Ammoniphilus sp. CFH 90114: one gene and its partner. The protein of the gene in region 1 interacts with the protein of each later gene in a pairwise test. Links are inferred from orthologs where the notes say so. Each region holds a gene or a part of one and is shown on either strand. Other genes may lie near its edges.

Region 1 (3,505 bases):
AAAAATGTTATCTGTCGAATCGATTCTGAGGAAAGGCCAACGGATTTAGTAGAAGGAGTTCAGGTATTCTCCACCTTTACCTCGAATCGAATCTTACTTCAGGCGTTAATCGAGCACCCTTCCCTCTTTCGATTTTTACAGACGGATCAAACCATGCATGAGGTGCATCTTGACAATTCGAGTGTTGATGGATTAGTTATTAAGGACTTGTCTTTTTTACGGGATGCTTTGGTCATTCGAATCTTTAGAGATAATGATATGATCATCCCTCATGGTGATACTCAGGTAAGACTAGGCGATACCTTGCTGATTAGTGCAGACCGAGAACAAATAGAGGCGATTCGTAAAGAATGTTCATAACAAAAAAGGAGGCGGTTCGCCTCCTTTTTTGTATGACTAGGTATTCTAAATTAAGTGTCACTCCAGATCATCGTAATCATGTGGACAGAGAAGGGAGTTGCTCAAATAATCATCAGGATCGTCCCCTGCAAAGCAAAGGTCGCAAACTCCTCCATGTAAGATGAACGGAGCCCCGCAACATGAGCACCTTTCCATGTGACACCTCCTTGCCTAGTTTCAAAAGCTTTTAATTAGTATATGGATCAACAGGTAAAACATGTCTAGTAAAGAATGTAAACAAGCCGGTTCCTCCTCTGCTCAGGAAGAACCGGCTTTATCATGCTTACCTCTTATCCAACGACGATATTCACCAGGCGATCTGGAACAACGATGAACTTGCGAATTTGTTTGCCTGTAATGGCATCTTGTACGGTCTCAAGTGCTTGAGCCTTTTCCTTGATCTGTTCTTGATCCATACCTGCGGAGATCACTAGACGATCTTTAATTTTTCCATTCACTTGAACGACAATTTCTACTTCATTGTCTACGGTTAACTCTTCTTTGTATTGTGGCCATGCTTCATAAGCTAAGGTATCGTTATGACCTAAGCGGCTCCAAAGCTCTTCCGCAATATGTGGAGCTAGCGGAGAAAGCAACAGAACGAAAGCTTCCATGGCTGATTTTGGCAAGGTCTGCTCTTTATTCGCTTCATTGAGGAACACCATGAGATGGCTAATCGCCGTATTGAATCTCAGCCCTTCAAGATCGTGAGAGACCGCTTTGATCGTCTTATGAACGGTACGATTAAACGATTCTGAACCTGGATGGTTCCCGATTTTTGGATTCAAATCGCCATTGTCTTGAACGAAAAGTCGCCATACACGGCTAAGGAAACGGTGTGAGCCTTCTACACCATTAACATTCCATGGTTTCGATGCTTCCAACGGTCCCATGAACATCTCATAAATTCTGAGCGTATCGGCACCGAAGTCACGAACGATATCATCAGGGTTCACTACGTTTCCACGAGACTTACTCATTTTCTCGTTATTTTCCCCGAGGATCATGCCTTGGTTTACGAGCTTCTGGAATGGTTCCTTCGTATGAACGACACCGATATCGTAGAGTACCTTATGCCAGAAACGAGCATATAACAAGTGAAGCACTGCATGCTCCGCTCCGCCAATGTAAAGATCTACAGGCAGCCATGTTTCTTGCTTCTCCTTTGAGCAAAGCTCCTCGTGATTGTGCGGATCAATGTAACGAAGGTAGTACCAGCAGCTTCCCGCCCATTGAGGCATCGTGTTGGTTTCTCTTCTTGCCTTCATTCCGGTTTCAGGATCAATGGTATTGACCCACTCCTCGATGTTCGCTAGTGGAGATTCCCCAGTTCCTGAAGGACGAATGGCATCCGTCTCAGGTAAAACGAGCGGTAATTGGTCTTCTGGCACCGGCTTCATCGTTCCGTCTTCTAAATGAAGAATCGGGATGGGCTCTCCCCAATAGCGCTGTCTGCTAAACAACCAGTCGCGCAAGCGGTAGGTTACCTTTTTCTTCCCTTTGTTGTTTTCTTCTAACCAAGCAATCATGCGAGTAATGGCTTCTTTATTATTTAAGCCATTCAAAATATCAGAATTCACATGAGGACCATCCCCCGTGTAAGCATCTTCCTCTACATTACCGCCTGCCACGACTTCCACAATCGAAAGATCAAATTTCTTGGCAAACTCCCAGTCTCTCTGGTCATGACCAGGAACCGCCATAATCGCCCCTGTTCCATAGCTTACTAACACGTAGTCAGCCACCCAGATTGGAAGCTTCGCTCCATTTACAGGATTGATGGCATACGCACCAGTGAATACTCCCGTTTTGTCTTTGGCAAGATCTGTTCTTTCTAGATCACTTTTACGAGTTGCTTGCTCTATATAAGCTTCTACAGCTGCTTTTTGTTCTGGTGTTGTAATCTCATCCACTAGCTTATGCTCAGGTGCTACGACACAATAAGTAGCGCCAAATAGCGTGTCAGGTCGAGTAGTGAACACATCAAGACTAGCTTCATGCCCATCAATTTTGAAGGCAAGCTCAGCCCCTTCGGATTTTCCAATCCAGTTTCGCTGCATGTCTTTAATACTCTCAGACCAATCTAGTTCTTCAAGGTCCTCAAGCAGTCTCTCTGCATAAGCCGTAATACGCAAAACCCACTGTCTCATCGGCTTACGAATGACAGGATGTCCTCCGCGTTCACTCTTGCCATCGATTACTTCTTCGTTTGCAAGTACGGTTCCGAGCGCTGGACACCAGTTCACAGGAATCTCGTCAACGTAGGCTAAACCTCTCTTGTAAAGTTGAAGGAAGATCCATTGCGTCCACTTATAGTATTCCGGATCCGTCGTGGAGATTTCGCGATCCCAGTCATAGGAGAATCCGAGTGACTTAATTTGGCGACGGAAATTATCAATATTTTTCTTAGTAATGTCTCGCGGATGCTGTCCGGTATCTAGTGCGTGCTGTTCGGCCGGAAGTCCAAATGCATCCCACCCCATCGGATGAAGAACTTGATATCCATTCATACGCTTATAACGGGACACGATATCTGTTGCGGTATAACCTTCTGGGTGTCCCACATGAAGCCCAGCTCCTGAAGGATAAGGAAACATATCTAGAGCATAGAATTTAGGTTTATCCGGCTGTTCTACCAGCTTAAAGGTTTTATTCTCTTCCCAGTGATGCTGCCACTTCTTCTCAATTGTACGGTGATCGTAAGTTGTAGGGGACTTTGCTTGTTCCGTAGTCATAACTACCTCCAAAAGATTGTTGAATGATAAACAAAAAAATAAAAAAACCTCTCATCCATAGCTGATCGCTAGGGACGAGAGGAGATTCTCCCGCGGTACCACCCTAATTAGTACATATGTACTCACTTATTACACCCTTAACGCGGGCTAACGGCCGGATCTACTCAGATTCAATCCTGCAGCTCCGAGGTGAGTTCCCTGTCCTCTGCGTTGACTCGCACCCTCCGTCAACTCTCTGAATGCATCGGTTCCACGTACTATTCCTCGTCATGGCTGTTAAGCATTTATGTAAGATGCCTTCGTAAACACGAAGTTTCTAAAAAACTAATAGGTCTATTTTATTGTTTTTTTCGCAAACCTGTCAATAAAAG
Region 2 (3,427 bases), on another replicon or contig:
ATACCGGAGGAACTGCTAGAGGGAGAAGAACGCAAGCAAGCTGTGAAAGCAGCGGCGCCACGGACCTTCCAAAGGCCTGCAAGTATTGGTACAGCTCATGCGGCAGCCCAACAAGGAGCCGATGTCAACGCAGATTGGAAGCTTGGTGACAAGGTAGAGCACGGGAAATGGGGACAGGGAACCGTAGTCAGCATGAAAGGTCAAGGGGATGGATTAGAGCTAGATATTGCTTTCTCCGCTCCGACGGGAATTAAGAAGCTACTAGCTAAATTTGCCCCAATCAAGAAGTTAACGTAGGTATTCAAGGCAATAACCGGAAGTTTTTCCTCTATTCTTCTTAAGTAGCCCAACATGGCCAAAATAGCGGAACGAATTCCGCTTATTGGCCTCTTAAACCCAAGAATCAGCTGCTTTTGGACAATTAACAGGAAATTCTCTGCTTATTTGGGTCCAAAATGGACGATCGAGCTGCTTAACGGAAAAAATTCCGGTTAAAGGTTCAGGCGATCCGCCAGGCGGCCTAGTGACCTGAAAAATAACCGGACTTTTCTTCTCTATTCGGTTATGTGACTGAAAACAAGAAATTTTTCTCGGGTTTTTTCTCGTTTTGTTAACTTCATACCACCTGCAAAAAAAGGAGAACGATATGGATTTAATGGCCGCTCAAACAAGGGTTGAAGAATTGCGGGAAGTTATAAATAATCATAACTACTTTTACTATGTAAAAGATAATCCTCAAATTACGGACCAGGAATATGACCAATTAATGAGAGAGCTCATGGACTTGGAATCGAAGTTTCCAGCTTTGAAGACAGCCGATTCCCCAAGTGTAAGGGTTGGAGGGGAGCCGCTTCCTTTCTTTGAAAAGGTAGAGCACCGTATTCCGATGCTCAGTCTTGGAAACAGCTTCGGTGCGGATGATCTAAGGGATTTTGACCGCCGGGTAAGACAAAATGTAACGACGGATGAGGTCCGCTATGTGTGCGAACTAAAGATTGACGGATTAGCGGTGTCTTTACGTTATGAGAACGGAGTGTTCATTCAAGGAGCCACACGTGGGGATGGGTCTATCGGAGAAGATATCACTCAGAATCTTAAGACGATCCGATCGCTTCCTTTGCGCCTTTCTGAGCGAAGAACGATAGAGGTGCGTGGCGAAGCGTTTATGCCGCGTAAGGCTTTCGATAAACTGAATAAAGCAAGAGCAGAGCGAGAGGAGCAGCTGTTTGCCAATCCGCGTAATGTAGCAGCGGGATCCCTTCGTCAATTAGACCCAAAGCTGGCAGCAGAAAGGGAGTTGGATCTTTTCCTTTATGGAATCGGCATGCTTGAAGGTGAGCAAGTGGATTCTCATAGCGAAGGTTTGGACTACTTAGAAGCCCTAGGATTTAAAGTAAACCAAGAACGCCGAGTGTTTTCATCTATTGAGGATGTGATCGAGTTTGTAGAAGGTTGGACGGAGAAGCGAAGTCAGCTTCCTTATGATATTGACGGGATGGTCATCAAGGTAGATAGTTATGCACAGCAACGGGAATTAGGCTTCACTGCAAAGAGTCCGCGTTGGGCTACGGCCTACAAGTTTCCGGCAGAGGAAGTCGTGACGATTCTAGAAGATATTGAAGTAAGTGTGGGACGAACAGGAGCGGTCACTCCTACAGCCATCCTCAAGCCCGTAAGTCTTGCAGGGACTACGGTTAAACGAGCGTCTCTTCATAATGAAGATATCATTCGAGAAAAAGGGCTTATGATCGGCGATCACGTAATTGTGAAGAAAGCGGGAGATATTATCCCAGAAGTAGTCGGGGTCTTAGCCGAAAGAAGAACAGGTGAGGAACGTCCCTATTCCATGCCTACCCATTGTCCGGAGTGCGAGAGTGAGTTAGTACGACTAGAAGAGGAAGTAGCCCTTCGCTGTGTCAATCCTTCTTGTTCAGCTCATATCCGTGAAGGGTTAATCCACTATGTATCACGTAACGCTATGAATATTGACGGATTGGGTGAAAAGGTGATTACGCAGCTTTTTAACCATGAGCTTATTCGAGATGTGGCGGATCTCTACTTCCTTGAAAGAGAGTCGCTTCTTGCCTTGGAGCGGATGGGAGAGAAGTCAGTTGATAACCTTCTTGCTGGAATTGAATTAAGTAAGCAAAACTCGATGGAAAAGCTAGTATTCGGGTTGGGGATTCGTCTTGTGGGAGCGAAAGCTGCGAAAACTCTTAGCCAAACCTTCCTTACTTTAGATCGCTTAATGGAGACTACGGAGGAAGAGCTTATTGCCATTGATGAGATTGGACCTAAAATGGCTCATAGCGTAGCGGCGTATTTTGCTATTCCGCAGGTGAGGGAAACGATTGATCGTTTAAGACAAGCCGGTGTCAATTTTGAGTATAAGGGACCTCGTTTAGAGGAAATAAGCAGTGACTCTCCTTTTGCAGGGAAGACAGTGGTGTTAACAGGAACGCTAGAGCAGATGAGCCGAAAAGAAGCGCAGGCTGCTGTGGAAGAGAGAGGCGGAAAAGTATCCGGAAGTGTTAGTGCGAAGACGGATTACGTCGTAGCTGGTGAGGCGGCAGGATCTAAGCTGAAGAAGGCTCAGGACTTAAATATTGCGATTTTAACAGAAGAAGAGTTTATGAAGTTGTTGTAAACAGGATAAGTGGCGTAATGATTCCGCCTATTGAGACTAATAGGGCTAAACCGAGTGAAATAAGGAGAAGTTTTTTCTTCTGTTTGTCCAGGTTTAGCCCTAATTCAAGATATCAGTACAAAAGTACCACTTTTGATGAAAAAATAGTACAAAAGCACTAATCATGTGTTATCATGATTAGAAGTAGTTCAGTATCTTAAGCAACAAGGGGGAGAAGATATGGAACGCAAAACGCTGGAAAAAGAATGGATGGAGCTTGTAGTAGAAGCTATGAATGCAAATGTAAGCAAGGAAGAGTTTAGAGCATTTTTAGAGCGTAAGAAGATGCAAAAGGAGGAAGATCAAAGGGCAGCTTGTCTAGATAAAATGTAAAACGTGGGAAGAAAGCTTCTTCTTAAGGTCTTGTTGTTTATGAGAGAGCCTCGAAGAAGCTTTTTCTAGGTCTACCAGTCAACCCTACCCATGATCTTTATTCCTTCCCTGATTTCCTCGAACGTTGGATGAGAAAAGCCAAGGCAAGCCGCAGGTGGGCTGGCACCATAGAAGTAAGGCGAGGCATCCGTCCAGGTCACCCCATTTTCCGAACAGCTTTGTTTAAACGAAAGATACTCCTCAAGCTTTCCCTTCCACCAACCATAAACATGCAGTCCTCCATCAGAAGGTACCCATTCAAAGAGATCACCTAGCTGTTCCTCAAGTAGGACAGACATAACTTCATATTTTCGACTGTAAATTCTTTTCATTCTTCGAAGATGGCGCTCGTATTGGCCGCTGTTCATA

Evidence for each region. Proteins that work in one complex are often made in the same cells at the same time.
Region 2: the proteins of leuS (region 1) and ligA interact in binary tests that used the Escherichia coli proteins (3 or more experiments, as listed by UniProt). The link is inferred for Ammoniphilus sp. CFH 90114 from one-to-one orthologs.

What each region holds. Positions count from the first base shown.
Region 1 is NZ_SDLI01000012.1:38,860-42,364, forward strand. Bases 413-3,438 are described here. They hold leuS (leucine--tRNA ligase), read right to left. Parts: upstream 3,135-3,438; coding sequence 690-3,134; downstream 413-689. Other genes in these bases: EIZ39_RS26855 (hypothetical protein), read right to left, coding at 418-555. Also shown: EIZ39_RS21400 (monovalent cation:proton antiporter family protein), read left to right, coding at 1-360.
Region 2 is NZ_SDLI01000009.1:220,307-223,733, reverse strand. Bases 199-3,146 are described here. They hold ligA (NAD-dependent DNA ligase LigA), read left to right. Parts: upstream 199-646; coding sequence 647-2,647; downstream 2,648-3,146. Other genes in these bases: pdxR (MocR-like pyridoxine biosynthesis transcription factor PdxR), read right to left, coding at 3,091-3,146; EIZ39_RS19685 (anti-repressor SinI family protein), read left to right, coding at 2,867-3,019; pcrA (DNA helicase PcrA), read left to right, coding at 199-297. In the rest of the region: more of pcrA, read left to right, coding at 1-198; more of pdxR, read right to left, coding at 3,147-3,427. UniProt on the Escherichia coli protein: DNA ligase that catalyzes the formation of phosphodiester linkages between 5'-phosphoryl and 3'-hydroxyl groups in double-stranded DNA using NAD as a coenzyme and as the energy source for the reaction.